4 regions of the Orrella sp. JC864 genome follow, and region 2 is predicted to be linked to each of the others. Evidence: predicted binding sites of a transcription regulator. Region 2 holds the regulator's gene; each other region holds the start of a gene.
The links. The regulator LexA, encoded in region 2, represses DNA repair genes until DNA is damaged. The targets are predictions, from matches to a motif close to ACTGTATNNNNATACAGT.

Region 1 (5,667 bases), on a different contig from region 2:
TCCGGCCGAGGCCGTCGCCTACGTGCGGCCCCACGACCTGGAGATCGCGCGCCCGGGCACGGGCAGCGAAGGCATTCCGGTGCGGCTGAACCATGCCTACCTGGCCGGTCCGAGCGCCTTCCTGGAGCTGGCCCGCGAGGACAACGGCCAGCTGATCGAGGCGCAGCTGCCCGAGGAGACGTTCCGGGCGCTGCGGGCCAGCGAGGGCGACGCGCTGCTGGCCCGTCCCCGCCATGCGCGCGTGTTCGCGGCGGGCGGCTGATCATGGGCGGGCAGGCGTCTGCGGCGCTGCCGGCGTCGGTGCGCGCGCCCTGGCAGGCGCTGTGCGAGCGCCTGGGCCGCATCGCCGCCCGTCATCCGGACGCCGCGCTGGCCTCGTCCCTGGCGGTCGAGGACATGCTGTTGACGCATGCCCTGTGCACGCTGCGCCTGCCGCTGGAGATCTTTACCCTGGACACCGGGCGGCTGCATGCCGAAACCCTGGGCATGATCGATATCGTGGCAAAGCGCTACGGCAGGGCGATCGCCGTGATGCGGCCCGAGCCGCAGGCGATGCAGGCCCACGTGGCGGCCCACGGGGCCTATGCCTTCTATGAAAGCGTCGAACTGCGCAAGGCGTGCTGCCGCCTGCGCAAGGTCGAGCCTTTGCGCCGCGCCCTGGCCGGACGCAGCGCCTGGCTGACGGGCCAGCGCCGCGAGCAGGCCGCCACGCGCGGCGCGCTGGCCGAAGAGGAGCACGACCCGGTTTTTGGCTTGCGCAAGTTCAATCCCCTGGCCGACTGGACCGAAGCGCAGGTCTGGGACGCCGTCGGCGCCCTGGACGTGCCCTACAACCCGCTGCACGACCAGGGCTACCCCTCCATCGGCTGCGAGCCCTGTACGCGCGCCGTGCGGCCCGGCGAGGATGCGCGGGCCGGGCGCTGGTGGTGGGAGTCGGCCGACGGCAAGGAATGCGGCCTGCACGCCGGCAACCGCCCCGCGCCCGCGCTTCGGGCCGGGCCGCCGGGCCTGGCCCGCAGGCGGTCCTGAACCGGCAGGGCCGGTCCTGTTCCGATCGATTTTTCCAGGAATTCATCTCCATCATGAGCGCCGTTGCGACCCGCAGCCATCTGGACTGGCTGGAATCCGAAGCCATGCACATCCTGCGCGAAGTGGCCGCCGAGTGCGCGCGGCCGGTGCTGCTTTTTTCCGGCGGCAAGGATTCCTGCGTGCTGCTGCGCCTGGCCGAGAAGGCCTTTCGCCCGGGCCGTTTCCCGTTCCCGCTGATGCACATCGACACCGGGCACAACTTTCCGGAAGTCATCGCCTTTCGCGACGCGCGCGCCGCCGAACTGGGCGAGAGGCTGATCGTGCGCAGCGTGGAGGATTCCATCGCGCGCGGCTCGGTGGTGCTGCGCCGCGAAACCGATACGCGCAACGCCGCGCAGGCGGTGACCCTGCTCGAGGCCATCGAGGAGTTCGGCTTCGATGCCTGCATCGGCGGGGCGCGGCGCGACGAGGAAAAGGCGCGGGCCAAGGAGCGCATCTTCTCGTTTCGCGACGAGTTCGGGCAATGGGATCCCAAGGCCCAGCGGCCCGAGCTGTGGAACCTGTACAACACGCGTGTGCATCCGGGCGAGAACATGCGCGTGTTTCCCATCTCGAACTGGACCGAGCTGGACGTGTGGCAGTACATCCAGCGCGAAGGCCTGGCCCTGCCGTCGATCTATTACGCGCACCGGCGCGAGGTGGTGCGCCGGCGCGGCCTGCTGGTGCCCGTCACGCCGCTGACCCCGCCGGCCGAGGGCGAAACCGTGGAAACCCTGTCGGTGCGCTTTCGCACGGTGGGCGATATTTCCTGCACCTGCCCGGTGTCCTCGCTGGCGGCCGATGTGCAGGCCATCATCGCCGAGACGGCGGTCAGCGACGTCACCGAGCGCGGCGCCACGCGCATGGACGACCAGACATCCGAGGCCTCGATGGAGCGCCGCAAGAAAGAGGGGTACTTCTGATGAACGCCAGGGACGGGCATTTTCTGCGCGACGCCGAGCGGGGCGTGCTGCGGCTGATCACCGCCGGTTCGGTGGACGACGGCAAGTCGACCCTGATCGGCCGGCTGCTGTACGACAGCAAGGGCGTGTTCGCCGACCAGCTGCAGGCCATCGCGCGCGCCAAGCACAAGCGCACCGAGGGGCAGGCCCTGGACCTGTCGCTGCTGACCGACGGCCTGGAGGCCGAGCGCGAGCAGGGCATCACCATCGACGTGGCCTACCGCTACTTCGCCACGCCGCTGCGCAAGTTCATCATTGCCGATGCGCCCGGCCACGAGCAGTACACGCGCAACATGGTCACCGGCGCCTCCACCGCCGACGCGGCCATCATCCTGATCGACGCCGCGCGCGCCGCGCAGGGCGTGCTGCTGCCCCAGACCAGGCGCCACAGCGCCATCGCCCGGCTGCTGGGCATCGGGCAGATCGTGGTGGCGGTCAACAAGATGGACCTGGTCGCCTGGGACCGGGCGGTGTTCGAACGCATCGCCAGCGCCTATGCCGAGCTGGCGCGCAAGCTGGGGATAGACCGTTTCGACGTGCTCCCGCTGTCGGCGCTGACCGGCGAGAACGTGGTCCGGCCTTCGGCGCATACGCCCTGGTACGAGGGCCAGCCCTTGCTGCGCCTGCTCGAGCAGTTGCCGGCCGCGCAGGCGCCCGGCGATGCGCCCGTGCGCCTGCCGGTGCAGTGGGTGATCCGCCATGGCGGCGAACGGGTGGACGATTTCCGGGGCTATGCCGGCCGGCTGGCCAGCGGCACGCTGCATGCCGGGCAGGACATCGTGGTCCAGCCTGCCGGCACGCGCGCCCGGGTGCAGCGCCTGCTGGCGCCGGGCGGCCCGGTCCAGGCGGCGCGGGCCGGCGATGCGGTCACGGTGGTGCTGGACCGCGACGTGGACGTCTCGCGCGGGGACGTGCTGGCAGGGGCCCAGGCGCCTGCCAGGGTGATGCGCGAGTTCGACGCCGAACTGTGCTGGCTTGATGCCCGCGCGCTTCATCCGGCGCGCCGCTACCTGCTCAAGCACGGCACCCGGCTGACCAGCGCCCGGGTCCGCGCCGTGCTCAGCCGCCGCGACATCCACGAACTGCAGGAGGTGGAGCCGGCCGGCGGGCTCGGGATGAACGACATCGGCCGTGTCAGGCTGGCGGTGCGCGAGCCCTTGCCGCTGGACGACTATGCGCATCTGCCGGCAACGGGCGCCTTCATCCTGATCGACGAGGCGACCCACCAGACGGCCGCGGCGGGGATGGTGCGGCTGTAGCGTTTTCGCCCGGGACGGCCCGCCTGCGGCGGCGCCCGCCGTCGATCCCGGCTCGCTGGCGGGCGGGAAAAGGTGTAAAAAGAAAACGGTTCGAAAGCTTGTGAAAAGTACTGGTTTTTTGTACAGTACTCTCATGGTCGCTTTCGATACCTCCTGTTCTGCCGGTCCTGGGTCCCCGGCTGCCGCCCCCGCCGCCTTGCGCGGCCGGGGTGCGGTTACTAACGTCGCGCACCGCTTCCAGCGCGATGCGCGCGGCATCGATACCGACACGCTAGAGCGCGACGCCCAGGAGGGCGAGCTGGCGCCGCATCCGGCCACCCGCGTCCAGGCCGAGCAGGCCCGGCGCCTGATCTCCCGCAACGATTCCCCCGACATTCCCTTCGAGCAGGCGGTCAATCCCTATCGCGGCTGCGAGCACGGCTGCATCTACTGCTATGCCCGGCCCACCCATGCGTACCTGGGCTACTCGCCCGGGCTCGATTTCGAAACCCGCCTCGTTGCCAAGGAAAACGCCGTCGCGGCCCTGCGCGCCGAACTGGCCCGCCCGGGCTACGTGCCCAAGGCCATCACCCTGGGATCGGCCACCGATGCCTACCAGCCCATCGAGCGCCAGTGGCGCCTGGCGCGCGGCGTGCTCGAGCTCATGCTCGAAACCCGGCATCCGGTGTCGGTCATCACCAAGAACGCGCTGGTCGAGCGCGACCTCGACCTGCTGGTTCCGCTGGCCGAACTGAACCTGGTCAGCGTCCATGTCAGCCTTACCACGCTGGACGCCGACGTCGCACGCACGCTGGAGCCGCGCGCCTCGGCACCCTGGCGCCGCCTGCAGGCCTTGCGGCGCCTGTCCGAAGCCGGCGTGCCCACCGGCGTGGGCATCGCGCCGGTCATCCCCTTCATCAACGACGACCAGATCGAACGCATTGTCCAGGCTGCCGCCCAGGCCGGCGTGGGGCAGGCTTTCTACACCATCGTGCGCCTGCCCTACGAAGTGCGTGAAGTCTTCGAGCAATGGCTGCAGGCGCATTACCCCGAGCGGGCAGGGCGGGTCCTGCATCGCATCGAGGACCTGCGCGGCGGCCGCCGCAACGATCCGCGCTTTGGCACGCGCATGCGCGGCACTGGCACCTGGGCCGAGCTGATCGCCCAGCGTTTCCGGATTGCCGTGGCCCGCGCCGGCCTGGCGGACCGCTTGCGCGGCGGCGGCCTGGCCCACGACCTTTTCCAACCCCCGGCAGCGGCACGGCCGGGCCATGCTCCCCGGCAACTGGGGCTTTTCGAGGCAGGGCCTTCCCATGGCTAAGGTCCTGGCGTTTTTTCTCCCGGCCGGCGCCGCGCCGCGCGCGCGCCGCGTTTCCGGATGCAGGCAACCTAGCGAGATCGACATGTTCACGACCCAATACAGCAGCGTCTATGGCAGCTATCTCCCCCCCGCCAGCCTGGGGCCGCGCCGCAAATGGCCTTTCCAATCGGCCCGGCCCGCGCAGCGGCCCGCGTCGGGGGCAGAAGATGTGGCGTCCCAGCAACGCCGGCCCGCTGCGCCCGCCGGCGCGGTCGACTGCGCCGGCTCCGGCGCCCAGGCCGCCAAGCCCGGCTTGCGCGCCATGGTGGTGGACGTGGCGCTGGTGCTGGCATGGGGCGCCATGATCCCCGGCCTGATGTGGCTGGGCCACGCTGGCGGTTTCTGATGGCCGGGCGGCGGGCCCGGCGCGCGTCCGTGGCACGGGCGCCTTCCTGCCCTTCCTGTTTGCCCCCAAGCATTTGGTTTTCCAGGGCTTTTGCGCTAGAATCATGGGCTTTTCAACGTATCCTCTGCCGGGACTTATCCTGGCGGCAAAGGCCTGCCGGTAGCTACCGGTGTGCTTAGGGTTTACCGGCTTGGCCGGCAAACCCGGCGGCAAAGGGTCCAGCTGGCGTTTTGGCCTGGCTGGCGTTTTGCGGGCTTGGCCGCTGGCAGGCGCAAGATGCGATGCGGTTTGCCGCTTTCGCCCTTGGCCCAAGAGCGCATCCGGAACACAGGTCTTGGCGGCCTGCGTTTCGCTGCATAAAGATCCCGAGCAAGATCATTCCGGAGTTCTTTCATGAACCTCATCCAGACCCTCGAGCAGGAAGAAATTGCTCGCCTGACCGCCGGCAAGACCCTGGCCGACTTCGCGCCCGGCGATACCGTGGTCGTCAACGTCAACGTGGTCGAAGGCAGCCGCAAGCGCGTGCAGGCCTACGAAGGCGTGGTCATCGCCAAGCGCAACCGCGGCCTGAACTCGGCCTTCATCGTGCGCAAGATCTCCTCGGGCGAAGCCGTCGAGCGGACCTTCCAGCTCTACTCGCCGCAAATCGCGTCCATCGAGGTCAAGCGTCGTGGCGACGTGCGCCGCGCCAAG
Region 2 (5,667 bases):
TGGACGACGACCACTATGGCCTGGAGAAGGTCAAGGAGCGCATCCTCGAATACCTGGCCGTGCAACAGCGCGTGGACAAGGTCAAGGCGCCCATCCTGTGCCTGGTCGGCCCTCCCGGCGTGGGCAAGACCTCGCTGGGCCAGTCCATCGCCCGCGCCACCAACCGCAAGTTCGTGCGCATGGCGCTGGGCGGCGTGCGCGACGAGGCCGAGATCCGCGGCCACCGGCGCACCTATATCGGCTCGATGCCGGGCAAGATCCTGCAGAACATGTCCAAGGTGGCCGTGCGCAACCCGCTGTTCCTGCTGGACGAGATCGACAAGCTGGGCATGGATTTCCGTGGCGACCCCGCCTCGGCCCTGCTGGAGGTGCTAGACCCCGAGCAGAACCACACCTTCCAGGACCACTACGTCGAGGTCGATTTCGACCTGTCCGACGTGATGTTCGTGGCCACCAGCAATACCCTTAACATCCCGCCGGCCTTGCTGGACCGGATGGAGGTGATCCGCCTGTCCGGCTATACCGAGGACGAGAAGGTGCACATCGCCCGCGAGCACCTGCTGCCCAAGCTGATGAAGAACAACGGCTTGAAGGAGCAGGAACTGGCGGTGGACGAATCGGCGATCCGAGACATCGTGCGCTACTACACCCGCGAGGCGGGCGTGCGCGCGCTGGAGCGCGAAATCGGCAAGATCTGCCGCAAGGTCGTCAAGCAGCTGCTCACGCAGTCGCAGACCACCGAAACCGGCGAGGTCCGCAAGGCCGAGACGCCCGTCAGCCAGGTGCTCGTGACCGGCGAGAACCTGCATGACTACCTGGGCGTGCGCCGCTACACCTTCGGCATGGCCGAAAAGGAAAACCAGGTGGGGCAGGTTACCGGCCTGGCCTGGACCGAGGTGGGCGGCGACCTGCTGACCATCGAGGTGGCCGACATGCCGGGCAAGGGCGTGATCCAGCGCACCGGCTCGCTGGGCGACGTCATGAAGGAATCGGTCGAGGCCGCGCGCAGCGTGGTCCGCGCCCGGGCCCGCCGGCTCGGGTTTGCCGACAGCGTGTTCGAGAAGCGCGACATGCACGTGCACGTGCCCGAGGGCGCCACGCCCAAGGACGGTCCTTCGGCCGGCATTGCCATCACCACGGCAATGGTCTCGGCGCTGTCGGGCATTCCGGTGCGTGCGGACGTGGCCATGACGGGCGAGATCACCCTGCGCGGCGAGGTGCTGGCGATCGGCGGCCTGAAGGAAAAGCTGCTGGCGGCGCACCGCGGCGGGATCAAGACGGTCCTCATTCCCGAGGAAAACGTCAAGGACCTGGCCGAGATCCCGGACAACGTCAAGAACCACCTGGAAATCGTGCCGGTGCGCTGGATCGACCAGGTGCTCGAGCGTGCCCTGGAGCGTGTGCCCGAGCCGCTGCCCGAGGAAGAGGTCAAGGCCGAACCGGTCGTGGCCGCCGCCAAGGGCAGTGGCGACACCGATACGGTGATCAAGCACTAGCGAGGCCGTCCAAGGCCGCCGGCAGCCGCTCCCCCCAAGGGGGCGGCTGCCGGCAGGCTGCGCGAAGGGTCGCCAGCCGCGCCGTCGGGCGCAGGCAGGAAAACATGGAACAGGAAGGTAGCGTCCGCCTGGACAAATGGTTGTGGGCGGCGCGATTTTTCAAGACGCGTTCGCTGGCGAGCGCAGCGGTGGAGGCAGGCCGGGTCCAGGCCAACGGCGCCCGGGCCAAGCCTTCGCGCGCGGTGCGGCCAGGTGATCGCCTGGCCATCGTGGGCGTGCAGGAGCAGTGGGAAGTGACGGTGACCGGGCTGGCCGACAAGCGCGGCTCGGCGACCGTGGCCCGTGGCCTGTACGAGGAAACGGCATCGAGCGTGGCTGCCCGGCAGCAGAGGGCGGAGCAGCGCCGGCTATGGAGCGAGCCGGCCCAGGGCCGGGCGGGCCGCCCGACCAAACGCGAGCGCCGCGACCTGGACCGCTACAGGCAAGGTTGAACCGCATCGCAGCAGTGCCGTTCAGGTGCAGGCTCAGTGCAGCGATTGGGTGCGAATCAGGCCCACCGCGATGCCCTCCAGGGCAAAATCCTGTCCGGGCCGGACCTCGATGGGCGAGAAGTCGGGGTTTTCGGCCAGCAGCTGCAGCTTGCCGCCTTGGCGGGACAGCCGCTTGACGGTGACTTCGTCGTCCAGCCGCGCCACCACGATCTGGCCGTTGCGCGCTTCGCTGGCGCGCTTGACGGCCAGCAGGTCGCCTTCGAGGATGCCGGCATCGCGCATGCTCAGGCCGCGCACCTTGAGCAGGTAGTCGGGCGGCTGGTCGAACAGGCCGGGATCGACGCCGATTTCGCGCTCGACGTGTTCGGTGGCCAGGATGGGGCTGCCCGCGGCCACGCGGCCGACCAGCGGCAGCATCAGTTGCGCCAGCGCCGGGTGGGGCAGCATGGCCTGCACCGGTTCGGGCCGCTCGGCGACCAGGCGGATGCCGCGCGAGGCGCCGGCGGTCAGCTCGATGGCGCCCTTGCGGGCCAAGGCCTTGAGGTGGTCTTCGGCCGCGTTGGCCGAGCGAAAGCCCAGCGCTTGCGCGATCTCGGCCCGCGTGGGCGGAAACCCGGTACGGGCCACGGCCTGGCGGATGAGATCGAGGATTTCCTGCTGTCGGGCAGTCAGTTTGGTAGCCATCGCGAATCGCACTGTATATGTATACAGGCTCGATTGTGACCGAGGCTGCCAGGCTTTGCAAGCCTTCGGTACCGGCGCGGCGGGCCGCCGCGCCGGGGCCGGGCCTACTGTTTCAGCACGGCGGCGATGGCCTTGGCCACCGCATCGATGTTGCCGCTGTTCAGGGCGGCCACGCAGATGCGGCCGGTGGGAATGGCGTAGACGCCGGACTCTTCGCGCATGCGGCCCACCTGCTCGGCGCTCAGGCCCGAGTAGGAGAACATGCCGCGCTGCTTGAGGACGAAGTCGAAATCCTGCGTGACGCCGTGCTCCTTGAGCTTGTCCACCAGCTGGCGGCGCATCAGCCGGATGCGCTCGCGCATGCCGGCCAGCTCTTCGTCCCACAGCTTGAACAGTTCGGGCGAGTTCAGCACCGCCGACACCACGCTGGCGCCGTGCGTGGGCGGGTTGGAGTAGTTGGTGCGGATGGTGCGCTTGAGCTGGCTGAGCACGCGGGCGGCTTCTTCCTGGCTGCCGGCGACCACCGTCAGCGCGCCGACGCGCTCGCCGTACAGCGAAAAGGACTTGGAGAAGGAGGAGCTGACCAGCATGGTCATGTCCTGGGCGGCCATCCTGCGCACCACCGCGGCGTCCTGTTCCAGCCCGTCGCCAAAGCCCTGGTAGGCGATGTCCAGGAAGGGCACCAGCTTGCGGGCCTTGACCGCCTCGATGATCTGGCCCCACTGGTCGAGGGTGGGATCCACCCCGGTGGGGTTGTGGCAGCAGGCATGCAGCACCACGATGCTGCCTTCGGGCAGGGCGCGCAAGCCTTGCAGCATGCCCTCGAAGTTCAGGCCCCGCGTGGCGGCGTCGTAGTACGGGTAGGTGACCACCTCGAAGCCGGCGCGCTCGAACAGCGCGCGGTGGTTCTCCCAGCTGGGGTCGCTGATGGCGACCTTGGCGCCGGGCATGATGCTGCGCAGGAAGTCGGCGCCGATCTTGAGCGCGCCCGTGCCGCCCAGCGCCTGGGTGGTCAGCACGCGGCCCTGCGCGGCCAGGGGGGAGTCCTTGCCCAGCAGCAGCGCCTGGGCGCCCTGGTTGTAGCCGCTGATGCCTTCGATCGGCAGGTAGCCGCGGGCCGAGGCCGACTCAAGGCGGGCCTGCTCGGCCCGGCGCACGCTTTGCAGCAGCGGGATGCGGCCCTGGTCGTCGTAGTACACGCCCACGCCCAGATTGACCTTGCCGGGGCGGGTATCTGCGTTGTATTGCTCGGTCAGGCCGAGAATGGGATCACGGGGGGCGAGTTCGACGGAGGCGAAAGGAGAGCTCATGAACGGGATGGAGGTGGACGCGTACAGGACGCAGGGGGATAATGAGGGGTTTACCCTTACGCAGTCTAGCATGAGCGATAGCCGATTCGTAGACTACCCGGGCAGCCCCTTTCACCTGTACCAGCCCTATCCGCCGGCGGGCGACCAGCCCGGCGCGATCGCCCGGCTGGTCGAGGGCGTGCGCGACGGCCTGATGTGCCAGACCCTGCTGGGGGTGACCGGTTCGGGCAAGACCTACACCATGGCCAACACCATCGCGCAGCTGGGCCGCCCGGCCCTGGTGCTGGCGCCCAACAAGACGCTGGCCGCGCAGCTGTATGCCGAGATGCGCGAGTTCTTCCCGCGCAACGCGGTCGAGTACTTCGTCTCTTATTACGACTACTACCAGCCCGAGGCCTACGTACCCACGCGCGACCTGTTCATCGAGAAGGACTCGTCCATCAACGAGCACATCGAGCAGATGCGGCTGTCGGCCACCAAGAGCCTGCTCGAGCGCCGCGACACCGTCATCGTGGGCACCGTCTCGTGCATCTACGGCATCGGCAACCCCGCCGACTACCATGCGATGGTGCTGATCCTGCGCGCGGGCGACCGCATCGGCCGGCGCGAGGTGCTCGCGCGCCTGGTGGCCATGCAATACACGCGCAACGATGCCGACTTCACCCGCGGCACTTTCCGGGTGCGCGGCGAGACCATCGACATCTTCCCGGCGGAAAACGCCGAGCTGGCCCTGCGGCTGACCCTGTTCGACGACGAGGTCGAATCCCTCGAGCTGTTCGACCCGCTGACCGGCAAGGTGCGCCAGAAGGTGCCGCGCTTTACCGTCTATCCGGGCTCGCATTACGTGACGCCGCGCGATACGGTGCTGCGCGCGATCGAATCGATCAAGCAAGAGCTGCGCGAGCGGCTGGATTTCTTCGTCAGCCAGGGCAAGCTGGTCGAGGCCCAGCGCCTTGAGCAGCGCACCCGCTTCGACCTGGAGATGCTGCAGGAGCTGGGCTTTTGCAAGGGCATCGAGAACTACTCGCGCCACCTTTCGGGCGCGGCCCCGGGCGAGCCGCCGCCCACGCTGATCGATTACCTGCCGGCCGACGCGCTGATGTTCATCGACGAGAGCCACGTCACCATCGGCCAGCTCGGCGCGATGTACCGGGGTGACCGCTCGCGCAAGGAAACCCTGGTGCAGTATGGTTTCCGGCTGCCCTCGGCGATGGATAACCGTCCGCTCAAGCTCGAGGAGTTCGAGGCGCGCATGCGCCAGTGCGTGTTCGTCTCGGCCACGCCGGCGGCCTACGAGCAGGAGCATTCGGACAACGTGGTCGAGCAGGTGGTCAGGCCCACCGGGCTGGTCGATCCGGTCGTGCAGGTACGGCCCGCGCGCACGCAGGTCGACGACCTGCTGGGCGAGATCAAGCTGCGCGTGGCGCAATCGGAGCGGGTGCTGGTCACCACGCTGACCAAGCGCATGGCCGAGGACCTGACCGACTTTCTCAGCGAGCATGCGGTCAAGGTGCGCTACCTGCATTCGGATATCGATACCGTCGAGCGCGTGGAGATCATCCGCGACCTGCGCCTGGGCGCGTTCGACGTGCTGGTGGGCATCAACCTGCTGCGCGAGGGGCTGGACATCCCCGAGGTGTCGCTGGTGGCCATCCTGGATGCCGACAAGGAAGGCTTCCTGCGTTC
Region 3 (5,667 bases), on a different contig from region 2:
AAGCCGGCTTACGCGTGCTCATGGCGGCAGCAGCCGCGCCAGGCTGTCCAGGGTGTCGGCTTCGTGCGCGGGCTTGTCCTGGCGCCAGCGCAGGATGCGCGGGAAACGCACCGCGATGCCGCTCTTGTGCCGCGGGCTGCGCGCGATGCCCTCGAAGCCCAGCTCGAAGACCTGCTCGGGCACGACGCTGCGCACCGGCCCGAAACGTTCCTGCGTGGTGCGCCGGATGATGGCGTCGACCTGGCGGATCTCGGCATCGGTCAAGCCCGAATAGGCCTTGGCGAAAGGCACCAGCTTGCGCCCGGGCGCCTCGGGCGGGCCGTCCCAGACGGCGAAGGTGTAATCGGTATAAAGGCTGGCGCGCCGGCCGTGGCCCCGCTGGGCATAGACCAGCACCGCATCGATGGAATAGGGATCGATCTTCCACTTCCACCACACGCCCACGTCCTTGGTGCGCCCCACGCCGTAGTGCGCCTGGCGCGCCTTGAGCATCATGCCCTCGACGCCGCGCTCGCGCGAACGGGCGCGCAAGGCATCGAGCGCCTGCCAGTCCTGGCCATGCAGCAAGGCAGACAGGCGCAGCGCCGCGGTGTCGCCGCCGGCGGCCGGCGGCCAGGCATCGGCCTGCCCGGGCAAGGCCTGCCGCAGCACGGCCTCGAGCTGCCCGCGCCGGCGCGCCTGCGGCCAGGCGCGGCAATCCTCGCCCTGCCATTCGAGCAGGTCGTAGGCCAGCATCGCCACCGGCGCCTCGGCCCGCAGCCGCGGGCTCACCGTCTTGCGGCCCAGGCGTTTTTGCAAAGCCGCGAAAGGCTGCACCGCGCCCTGCTTGCACACGACGATCTCGCCGTCGATCACCGTGCCGTCGGGCAGCCGGGCCGCCTCTTCGAGCAGGTCGGGAAAACGGTCGGTGACCAGTTCCTCGCCGCGCGACCAGATCCAGGTCTGTCCGGCGCGGCGCACCAGCTGCGCCCGGATGCCGTCCCATTTCCATTCGACCTGCCAGTGCGAGGGCGCCCCGAGCTGGCTGTCGAGCTGGTCCACCGGCCAGGGCAGCGCATGGGCCAGGAAGAAGGGATACGGCATGCCGTCGCCGCGGCCGGCCTGCCCGGCCTGCACCGGCGCGAACAGCGCCAGGTAGGCCTGGGCATCGGGCTGGGCGCGCAAGTCGGTATAGCCGATCAGGCGTTGGGCCACGAGCTTGGGATCGAGCCCTGCCACTTCGGCCAGGGCGCGCGTGAGCAGCAGGCGCGAGACGCCGACGCGAAAGCTGCCGGTGATGAGCTTGCCGCAGACGAAACGGCCCTGGGTGTCCAGCAAGGCATACAGGGCATGCAGCGCCTGCAGGCATGCCTCGGGCGGCAGGCCGCGCAGCGGTAAAAGGCGCTCGCGCATCCACAAGGCCAGTCCCTGCTCCCCGGTATCGGCCTGCGGGCCGGCGTCCTCGTCGGGAAACAGCAAGGCGATGGTTTCGGCCAGGTCGCCCACCGCCTGGTAGCTTTCCTCGAACAGCCAGGGCTCGATGCCCGCCGCCTGCGCGCCGAACAGGCGCAGCAGCTTGGCGGGCACCAGCTGGCGCGGCTTGCCGCCGGCCAGGAAATAAGCGGCCCAGGCCGCATCCTCGGGCGGGGCCTGGCGGAAATACGAGACCATCGCGGCCAGCTTGGCCTTGCTCGAGGTGGTCGCATCCAGTTCGGCGTACAGGGCGGCAAAGGCCTTCATGGGGCTTCGGCCTCCTGCGCCTGGTCGCCGTATTCGGTCTCGAAACGCTCGGCTTGCAGGCCGCGCTCCTGCAGCCAGCGCACCAGTACCGGGACCTGGCCGTGCGTGACGAAGACCCGCTGCGCCCCGGTGGCCTGGATGGCCGCCTGCAGCCCCGGCCAATCGACATGGTCCGAAACGACGAAGCCGCGGTCCACGCCGCGCCGCCTGCGCGCCCCGCGCACGCGCATCCAGCCGCTGGCGAAGGCGTCGGCGTGCTCGCCGAAACGGCGCAGCCACGCCGTGCCCTGGGCCGAAGGCGGGGCCAGCACCAGGGCACGGCGGTACAGCGCGGGATCGCTGACCTGCGAGGGATGCAAGGTGTCCGGCAGCGCCACCCCCGCCTCGCGATAGAGCGCGTTCAGCGGCTCGATGGCGCCGTGCGCGACGATCGGCCCGATGGCCGGATCCAGGTCGTGCAAAAGGCGCTGGGCCTTGCCGAAGGCATAGCAATACAGCACCGAGGCGCGGCCGGCCTGGGCATTGGCATGCCACCACGCGTTGATCTGCGCGGCCAGCACCGCCTGCGGCTGCCAGCGGTAGATGGGCAGCCCGAAGGTCGATTCGGTGATGAAGGTATCGCAGCGCACCGGCTCGAAAGGGGCGCAGGTGCCGTCGGCCTCGAGCTTGTAGTCGCCCGAGGCCACCCAGACCTGGCCGCGGTATTCGAGCCGTACCTGCGCCGACCCGAGCACGTGGCCGGCCGGATGCAGGCTGATGCGCACGCCCCGGTGCACCAGGTATTGGCCGTAGCGCAGGACATCCATGCGCACCGGCCCCAGCCGCGCGCGCAGGATGCCGGCGCCTTCGGCGCTGCCCAGGTAATGGCCGCTGCCCGGCCTGGCATGGTCGCCGTGGCCATGCGTGATGACGGCGCGCTCGACCGGCCGCCACGGATCGATGTAGAAATCGCCGGGCGGGCAGTACAGGCCTTCGGGGCGGGCAACGACAAGGTCCATGCAAGACGGGCAAGTAGGGACCGGGCCAGCGTACCATCGCCCCGCCGGCCGGCCGGTTCCCGTCCGTATCGCGGCGCGCGATTGTGTAACCTTGCGTCCCTCTTTGCGGCGATTCCATTTACTGTATATTTATACAGTATAAAGGTTTGCCGCCATGGTCTGTCCCACGCCATCCCCCCAGCACATCCATCCCGCCTTGTGGCGCGGCTCGCAATGGTCCGCCGCGCGCCAGCCGTGCCTGCCCGCCGGACACGCGCCGCTGGCCGCCGAACTGCCGGGCGGCGGCTGGCCGCTGGGCAGCCTGACCGAACTGCTGCCCCAGCGGCCGGGCATCGGCGAGCTCCGCCTGCTGCGTCCCGCCCTGGCCCGGCTGGCGCCGCAGCGGCCGGTGGTCCTGATCCAGCCGCCCTACGTGCCGAACCAGGCGGCCTGGCGCCACTGGGGGCTGCAAGACCATCCCCTGCTGTGGCTGCGCCCCCGCACGGCCGCCGACGCCCTGTGGGCGGCCGAGCAGGTGCTCAAGAACGGCCATTGCGGCGCCCTGCTGCTCTGGCAGCACCCCATCGCCCTGCCCGCCTTGCGCCGCCTGCACCTGGCCGCGCAAGGCGGGGACATGCTGTGCCTGCTGGTGCGCCCGCCCCAGGCGGGCGCGCTGGCTTCGGCCGCGCCCTTGCGCGTGGCGCTGGCCCCGGCCGCGGGCGGGCTGCTGGCCCGCGTCCTCAAGCGGCGCGGCCCGCCTTGCGAAAAAACCCTGTTCATCGACCTGGACACCCGCTTGCCCGGCCTTGCCGGCCCCCTGCCCCATGCCCCTCTGGATCTGCCTGCACCTGCACCAGCTGATGCTGGACGCCTGCCGCACGCGCTGGCTTGACGAGCCGCACGCCTGGGCCCTGCTCGAGCGCGACCGCGTGGTGGCCGCCAACGCCGGCGCGCGCGAACTGGGCGTGGAGCCGGGCCTGCGCCGCAGCGGGGCCGACGCGCTGGCCCCGCAAGCCTGCCTGATCGAACGCGACCGGCGGGCCGAGCAGGCCCTGTTCGACCAGGCGGCGCTGGCCACGCTGGCCTATACCCCATACAGCGCCCAATACGAGGACCACACCCTGCTGATGGAAGTGCAGGCCAGCCTGCGGCTGTTCGGCGGCCCGCGCCGCCTGCTGCGCCGCCTGCAGGCCGACGTGGCCGCCTGCGGCGTGCAGGCCCGCGCCGCCATGGCGCCCACCGCCCACGGCGCCTGGCTGCTGGCGCGCCATGCGGGCCGCCGTCCCGCCCGCCATGTCCTCCAGCGCGCCACCCTGGCCCGCCGGCTCGATGCCTTGCCCTGCGCCCTGCTGCCGCAGGCGCGGGCGGTGCAGGATTGGCTGGAGGGCATCGCCTGCGCCAACCTGGGCCAATTGCGCCGGCTGCCGCGGGCCGGCCTGGCCCGGCGCAGCAGCCCGGCGCTGCTGCATGCGCTGGACCAGGCCTACCAGCCCGACGGACCGCCCGCGCTGGCCTGGTTCGTGCCGCCGGCGCGCTACCAGGCGCGGGCCGAGCTGATCGAGCGGCTCGAACACCTGCAAGCCGTGCAGGCCGTCATCGAACGCCTGCTGCAGGGCCTGTACCGGTGGCTGGCCGCCAGCCGGCTGGCGGTGCGCAGTCTGCTCATCGAGCTCGAACACGAGCGCGGCCGTCACGCCCGTGCGCCCACCACGCTGCACCTGGCGCTGGCAGAACCCGCCTGGCGGCACGAGCACCTGCAAGGCCCCTTGCAGGAACACTGCAGCCGGCTGCCCTGGGGCGGGCCCGTGGCGGGCGTGCGCCTGCGCACGCTCGAGCTGGCCGAGCAGCCGGCCGTTTGCGGCCAGCTGTTTCCCGAACCGGGCAGCGCGCCCGCGGATTACCGCCGCCTGCTGGACCTGCTGCGCGCGCGCCTGGGGCCCGAAGGCGTGCTGGGTCCGCAAGGCCGGGCCGACCATCGCCCCGAGCAGGCCAACCTGTGGGGGCCGCTGCCGCCGCAAGCCGCCTTGCCTGGGACTGCCTCGGGACGCGGGCCAGGGCCTGCCGGAGCGGCCGCGCCGCCGTCCCTGGCTTTCCCGGCGTCCTTGCCCGCCGCCGGCGAGCGGCCGTTCTGGCTGCTGGCCGAGCCCATACCGCTGGCCCTGCACCGGCACAAGCCCGTCTACGGCACGCCCCTGACCCTGCTGCGCGGCCCCGAGCGCATCGAAAGCGGCTGGTGGAGCGGCCACTACGTCAAGCGCGACTACTTCATCGCCCAGGATGCGGGCGCCGCGCGTTACTGGATCTTCCGCGAGCGCCGCCTCGAGGCGGCCCGCTGGTTCCTGCACGGCCTGTTCGGCTGATCTTATGACGACCGCATCGCCCGCCGCATCCGCCCGGCTGCCGGCCTATGCCGAGCTTTATTGCGTGTCCAACTTCTCGTTCCTGCGCGGCGCCTCGCATCCCGAGGAGCTCGTGCATACGGCCGCGGCCCAGGGCTACGAAGCCTTGGCCATCACCGACGAATGCTCGCTGGCGGGCGTGGTGCGCGCCCATGCCGAGGTGCAGCGCCAGAACGAGGCGCGCCGCCAGCTGGCCGCCGAGCACGGGTTGGCGCCCGAGGCCGCGCCCGCCTTCAAGCTGCTGGTGGGCAGCGAGCTGCGCGTCACGCCCGAAGACGGCCAGCCGCCCTATGTGCTGGTGGCGCTGGCGCAAACCCGCCAGGGCTATGGCAACCTGGCCGAGCTCATCACCCTGGCGCGCAGCCGCAGCCCCAAGGGCCAGTATCTGCTGCGCCCCTCGGACTTTGCCGATCCGCCGCCCGCCCAGGCGCACCTGCGCGGCCTGCCCGGCTGCTTCGTACTGCTGTGCCCGGCCCTGGACGCGCCGCTGCCCACCCTGATGGCCCAGGCGGCCTGGACGGCCGCCACCTTCGGCACGCGCGCGCGCATGGGCCTGGTGCTGCTGAACCGTC
Region 4 (5,667 bases), on a different contig from region 2:
CAGATATTGCGCCCGTCGATCACCCCGGCCGACAGGACCTTGTCCGGCCCCAGGGCGTCCACCACCGCCTGCAGCTGGCCGGGCGCGCGCACCAGGTCCACGTGCAGCCCGGCCACGGGCAAGGCGGCGGCGATGGAAAGATTGTCCTGCAGGCCCGAGAAATAGGTCGCCAGTAGCAGCTTGACCGGCGCGCCGGCCAGCTGCGCGTAGACGCGGCCATAGGCCTGGCGCCATTGCGGCGGCAGGTCCAGCGCCAGGATGGGCTCGTCGATCTGCACCCACTGCACGCCTTGCCCGGCCAGCCGGCGCAGCACTTGCTCATAGACGGGCAGCAGGTTCTGCAGCAGTTCCAGCTTGGCGGCATCGTCCGCGCCGGCATAACGGTCGCCCTTGCCCAGCCACAGCCAGGTCAGCGGCCCCGGGATCACCGCCTTGACCGCATGGCCTTGCGCCAGCGCCTCGTCGACCTGCTCGAACAGGCTATCGCGGGCGATGCGAAAGGTCTGGCCCGGCACCAGTTCAGGCACGATGTAGTGATAGTTCGTATCGAACCACTTGGTCATCTCGCAGGCGGCCGTGGGCGTGCCGGTGGGGGCCCTGCCGCGCCCCATGCGAAACAGGGTGTCCAGCGCCACCGGACCGTCCTCGGGCTGGCCGAAACGCGCCGGCACCGCCCCCAGCAAAGTGGTCCATTCCAGGATATGGTCGTACCAGGCGAAATCGCCCACGGGCACGAAGGCCATGCCCGCCTCGGCCTGCAGGCGCCAATGGCGCGCCCGCAGCTCGCGGCCGGTGGCCAGCAGCGCCTGCTCGTCTTGCTTGCCGGCCCAATAGGCCTCGACGGCACGCTTGAGTTCGCGCTGCGCACCGATGCGCGGAAAGCCCAGGTTATGAATGATGGTCATAAAAATTGCCCGCCTTCAGGAAGATTTACGCAACAAACCTGCATTCTCCCCGGGCCACTTCATGAATCAAAATCAAATCCAGCATAGATTTATTGAGAAATTCTCATAAAATACGCCGATGCGGCCGCGCGCCGCCCCGCTACGCATCGACACGGCCCCCCATGCTGGAAATCCGTCATCTCGAAACCCTCGTCGCCATCCGCGACGGCGGCAGCCTGCTCGAGGCTGCCGAACGCCTGCACCTGACCCAATCGGCCCTCTCGCACCAGCTGCGCGACCTGGAAACCCGGCTGGGCGTGTCCCTGCTGAACCGCCGCACGCGCCCTGCCCGCCTGACCACGGCGGGATTGCGCGTGCTGGCGCTGGCCGACGAAGTGCTGCCCCGCCTGAAAGCCACCGAGCGCGAACTGCAGCGCCTGGCCGCCGGGCGCACCGGGCGGCTGCACATGGCCATCGAATGCCACTCGTGCTTCCAATGGCTGATGCCCGCGCTGGACAGCTTTCGCGGACAGTGGCCCGAGGTGGCGCTGGACCTGTCCGCCGCGTTCTCCTTCGCTCCCCTGCCGGCACTGGTGCGCGGCGACCTGGACCTGGTCATCACCTCCGATCCCCAGCCCCTGGAAGCCGTGCAGTACCTGCCGCTGTTTCGCTACGAAATGATGCTGGCGGTGGCGCGCGCCAACCCCTTGGCGGCGCACAAGCACGTCGAGCCGCAGCAACTGGCCGACCAGGTGCTGATTACCTATCCGGTGGACAAGCAGCGCCTGGACGTCTTTCGTGCTTTCCTGGATCCGGCCGACGTCGAGCCCGCGGCGGTGCGCCGGGCCGAGCTGACCCCCATCATCGCGCAGCTGGTGGCCAGCAATCGCGGGGTGGCCGCGCTGCCGAACTGGGCGCTGACCGAATACCGGGAACAGGGATGGATGCATCTGTGCCGCCTGGGCCCGCAAGGGCTCTGGAGCACGCTGTATGCGGCCGTGCGCACCGAGGATGCCGACGCCTCGTACATCCAGGATTTCCTGCAGATCGCCAAGGACGTGTGCTTTCGCACGCTGGCGGGCATCAAATCGGTACGCGGCGCGCCGTCGGACTAGTCGGCCGGTCCGTCCGCAAGCATGTCGTCCACGGCGCCGCCGGCCCGCTTCAGTATCTTGCCGACCACTTCGGCGCTGAACCCGCGCGCGGCCAGGAAACGCGCCTGGCGGGCATACTCGGCCGGCGTAGCGGCCGGCTTGCCGCCATAGCGCTTGTGCCAGACCTGCCAGGCCCGCTCGTACTCGGTGGCCTGCAGGCCGGCGCGCGCCTGGCGGATGAAGGTTTCGTCCACCCCGCTGCGGCGCAGCGTCTGCACGATGCGGGCGGTTCCTTGCCGGGCCGTGTGCTTGCGCAGCAGGCTTTCGGCGTAGCGGGTCTCGGACAGCCAGCCTTCCTGCTGCAGGCTGTCGAGCACGGCCTCGATTTGCGCGGCATCCTCGCTATGGCGCTGCAGCTTGCGGACCAGTTCCTGCCTGCTGTGCTCGCGGCGCGAGAGCAAGGCAACGGCGCGGGCCTTGAGACTGGGCCCGCGCCCGCGCGCATCGGTCACTCTTCCTCGGCCTCGGAGGGGGCGATGCTCATGGCGCGGCTGACCACGCCCATGTTGGCGCGCACCTTGTTCTCGATCTCGAAGGCCAGCTCGGGATGCTCGCGCAGGTACTCGCGCACATTGTCCTTGCCCTGGCCGATGCGGTTGCCTTCGTAGCTGTACCAGGCGCCGGACTTGTCGACCACGCCGGCCTGCACGCCCAGGTCGATGATTTCGCCCTCGCGCGAGATGCCCGTGCCATACATGATGTCGAACTCGGCCTGCTTGAAGGGCGGCGCGACCTTGTTCTTGACCACCTTGACGCGCGTCTCGTTGCCCACGACCTCTTCGCCGCGCTTGATCGAGCCGGTGCGGCGGATGTCCAGGCGCACCGAGGAATAGAACTTGAGCGCGTTGCCGCCCGTGGTGGTCTCGGGGTTGCCGAACATGACGCCGATCTTCATGCGGATCTGGTTGATGAAGATCACCATGCAGTTGGTGCGCTTGATGGTGGCGGTGAGCTTGCGCAGCGCCTGGCTCATCAGGCGGGCCTGCAGGCCCGGCAGGGAGTCGCCCATCTCGCCTTCGATTTCGGCCTTGGGCACCAGCGCGGCCACCGAGTCGATGACGATCAGGTCGACCGAGCCCGAGCGCACCAGCGCATCGGTGATCTCCAGGGCCTGCTCGCCGGTGTCGGGCTGCGAGATCAGCAGCTCGGTGAGCTTGACGCCCAGCTTGGAAGCGTACTGCACGTCCAGCGCATGCTCGGCGTCGACGAAGGCGCAGGTGCCGCCCAGCTTCTGCATCTCGGCGATGACCTGCAGGGTCAGCGTGGTCTTGCCCGAGGATTCGGGGCCGTAGATCTCGATCACCCGCCCGCGCGGCAGGCCGCCCACGCCCAAGGCGATGTCCAGCCCCAGCGAGCCGGTGGAGACCACCTGGATATCGTGTTCGACCTCGTTGCCGCCGTACAGCATGATCGAGCCCTTGCCGAACTGCTTTTCGATCTGCGACAGCGCGGCGGCCAGCGCCTTGCTTTTTTCCGCCGCGGCGGCCTTGCTGCTTTTGTCGTCCATGTGCATCCTTGACTTGGGTTGGCGGCAGGCGCCCGGCCCCAGGGGGCCCGCGGTGCCGGAACTGGCGGCCGCGGCTTCATGCCGCGGGTGGCCTTGCCGCTATGGCGAAATTATTGCATCCGATTGTACTGTACAAACGAACAGTATGACAAAAATTTCCGCGTAATCCCGGCTGGGCAAGCCGGCGGCGGCTATGCCAGAATCGGCCATCGCCAAAACGGCCGAACCCGCTTTTTCATCATGCGCATCCTGATCGCCGAAGACGACGGCATCCTGGCCGACGGCCTTTCCCGCTCGCTGCGCCGCAACGGCTATGCCGTGGACTCCGTACAGGACGGCCTGTCGGCCGATTCCGCCCTCTCGGCGCAGCCCTTCGACCTGCTCATTCTCGACCTGGGCCTGCCGCACCTGTCGGGCCTGGAAGTGCTCAGCCGGCTGCGCGCGCGCAACTCGCGCCTGCCGGTGCTCATCCTGACCGCCGCCGACAGCATCGAGCAGCGCGTCAAGGGGCTGGATTTGGGCGCGGACGACTACATGGCCAAGCCTTTCGCGCTGTCCGAGCTGGAGGCGCGCGTGCGCGCGCTCACCCGGCGCGGCGCGGGCGGCGGCTCGACCGTGCTGCGGCACGGCCGCCTGGTGTTCGACCAGACCGGCCGCGTCGCCCTGGTCGATGACCAGGCGCTGGATCTCTCGGCCCGCGAGGTCAGCCTGCTGGAGATCCTGCTTACCCGCGCCGGGCGCATGGTCAACAAGAACCAGATCGTCGACCACCTGTGCGAATGGGGCGAGGAGGTCAGCTCCAACGCCATCGAGGTCTATGTGCACCGCCTGCGCAAGAAACTCGAACCCAGCGGCGTGAAGATCGCCACGGTGCGGGGCCTGGGCTACTGCCTCGAACGGGACCAGAGTGCCGCCTCCCACCCCGCCGCCACGCATTGAAGCCCCGCGGCCCGGCGCGCACGAAGGCCTGAACCAGGAAGCGCTGGACATCCTCGAAAGCGGCCACGCCGAACCCAATTTCGCGCCGCCGCGCCGCTCGCTGCTGGGCGAGATCCTGGACTGGATGCTGGCCCCCCTGTTCCTGCTCTGGCCCATGAGCGTGGCGATCACCTACGTGGTGGCGCAGAACATCGCCAACGTCCCTTACGACCGGGCGCTGTCGAACTACCTGCACGTGCTGGCCGACCAGGTCCAGGTGCGCGACGGCCAGGCCGCGCTCGAGCTGTCCGCGCCCGCCCGGCGGCTGCTGCGCACCGACCAGGCCGACAGCGTGTTCTGGATGGTGACCGGCAGCCACGGCCAATACCTGGGCGGCGACCGCGAACTGCCGCTGCCGCCGCCGGGCACGCCCGCCGTCCCGGGGCAGATCAGCTATCGCGACGATACGCTGCGCGACTTCGGCATCCGCCTGGCCTACACCTGGCTGCCGGCGGCCTCGACCCAGGCCCAGCCCGCGCTGCTGGTGGTAGCCGAGACGCTGGAGCGGCGCGAACAACTGGCCAACGACATCATCAAGGGCGTGATCATCCCGCAGTTCGTGGTGCTGCCGATCGCCGTGCTGCTGGTCTGGTTCGGGCTTTCGCGCGGGGTCGCGCCGCTGAACGCGCTGCGCCAGCGCCTGCGCGAACGGCGTCCGGACGACCTCTCGCCGCTGGACGAGAACGCCGCGCCCACCGAGATCGCACCGCTGGTCGAGGCCGTCAACGAACTGCTGGGCCGGCTCTCGGCCAGCGTGCAGGCGCAGCGGCGCTTCGTGGCCGACGCGGCGCACCAGCTCAAGACGCCGCTGGCGGGCCTGCGCACGCAAGCCGAACTGGCGCTGCACAACGCCAGCCCGGAGGACATGCAGTCAAGCCTGCGCCAGCTGGTGGCCGGCTCCGAGCACGCCACGCGGCTGGTCAACCAGCTGCTGCTGCTGGCCAAGGCCGAGAACGCCGGCGGCGTGTCCATGGAGCGGCTGGATCTGGATGCCCTGGCCCGCGAGCAGACGCAATACTGGGTGCCGCAGGCCATGGCCACCGGCATAGACCTGGGCTTCGAGGCGCCGGACGGGCCGCTGTGGGTATTCGGCAACCCGCTGCTGCTGGCCGAGCTGCTCAACAACCTGCTGGACAACGCCCTG

Region 1: V8Z80_RS14280 (PA0069 family radical SAM protein) is a predicted target of LexA. The motif match lies at 3,399-3,416, and genes of this name have one in related genera.
Region 3: imuA (translesion DNA synthesis-associated protein ImuA) is a predicted target of LexA. The motif match lies at 2,838-2,855, and genes of this name have one in related genera.
Region 4: recA (recombinase RecA) is a predicted target of LexA. The motif match lies at 3,673-3,690, and genes of this name have one in related genera.

The regions. Positions count from the first base shown of each region.
Region 1 is NZ_JBANET010000015.1:31,742-37,408, reverse strand. It holds gene V8Z80_RS14300 (sulfate/molybdate ABC transporter ATP-binding protein) at 1-262, shown strand, start outside; gene V8Z80_RS14295 (phosphoadenylyl-sulfate reductase) at 265-1,029, shown strand; gene cysD (sulfate adenylyltransferase subunit CysD) at 1,083-1,991, shown strand; gene V8Z80_RS14285 (sulfate adenylyltransferase subunit 1) at 1,991-3,289, shown strand; gene V8Z80_RS14280 (PA0069 family radical SAM protein) at 3,423-4,589, shown strand; gene V8Z80_RS14275 (hypothetical protein) at 4,672-4,974, shown strand; gene rplS (50S ribosomal protein L19) at 5,368-5,667, shown strand, end outside.
Region 2 is NZ_JBANET010000002.1:177,013-182,679, forward strand. It holds gene lon (endopeptidase La) at 1-1,496, shown strand, start outside; gene V8Z80_RS02580 (S4 domain-containing protein) at 1,601-1,987, shown strand; gene lexA (transcriptional repressor LexA) at 2,021-2,671, opposite strand; gene V8Z80_RS02590 (amino acid aminotransferase) at 2,776-3,981, opposite strand; gene uvrB (excinuclease ABC subunit UvrB) at 4,052-5,667, shown strand, end outside.
Region 3 is NZ_JBANET010000001.1:272,020-277,686, forward strand. It holds gene queD (6-carboxytetrahydropterin synthase QueD) at 1-1, shown strand, start outside; gene V8Z80_RS01225 (ATP-dependent DNA ligase) at 19-1,719, opposite strand; gene V8Z80_RS01230 (ligase-associated DNA damage response exonuclease) at 1,716-2,717, opposite strand; gene imuA (translesion DNA synthesis-associated protein ImuA) at 2,872-3,588, shown strand; gene V8Z80_RS01240 (Y-family DNA polymerase) at 3,521-5,056, shown strand; gene V8Z80_RS01245 (error-prone DNA polymerase) at 5,061-5,667, shown strand, end outside.
Region 4 is NZ_JBANET010000017.1:416-6,082, reverse strand. It holds gene metE (5-methyltetrahydropteroyltriglutamate--homocysteine S-methyltransferase) at 1-905, opposite strand, end outside; gene V8Z80_RS15215 (LysR family transcriptional regulator) at 1,067-1,999, shown strand; gene recX (recombination regulator RecX) at 1,996-2,490, opposite strand; gene recA (recombinase RecA) at 2,487-3,545, opposite strand; gene V8Z80_RS15200 (response regulator) at 3,786-4,484, shown strand; gene V8Z80_RS15195 (sensor histidine kinase) at 4,609-5,667, shown strand, end outside.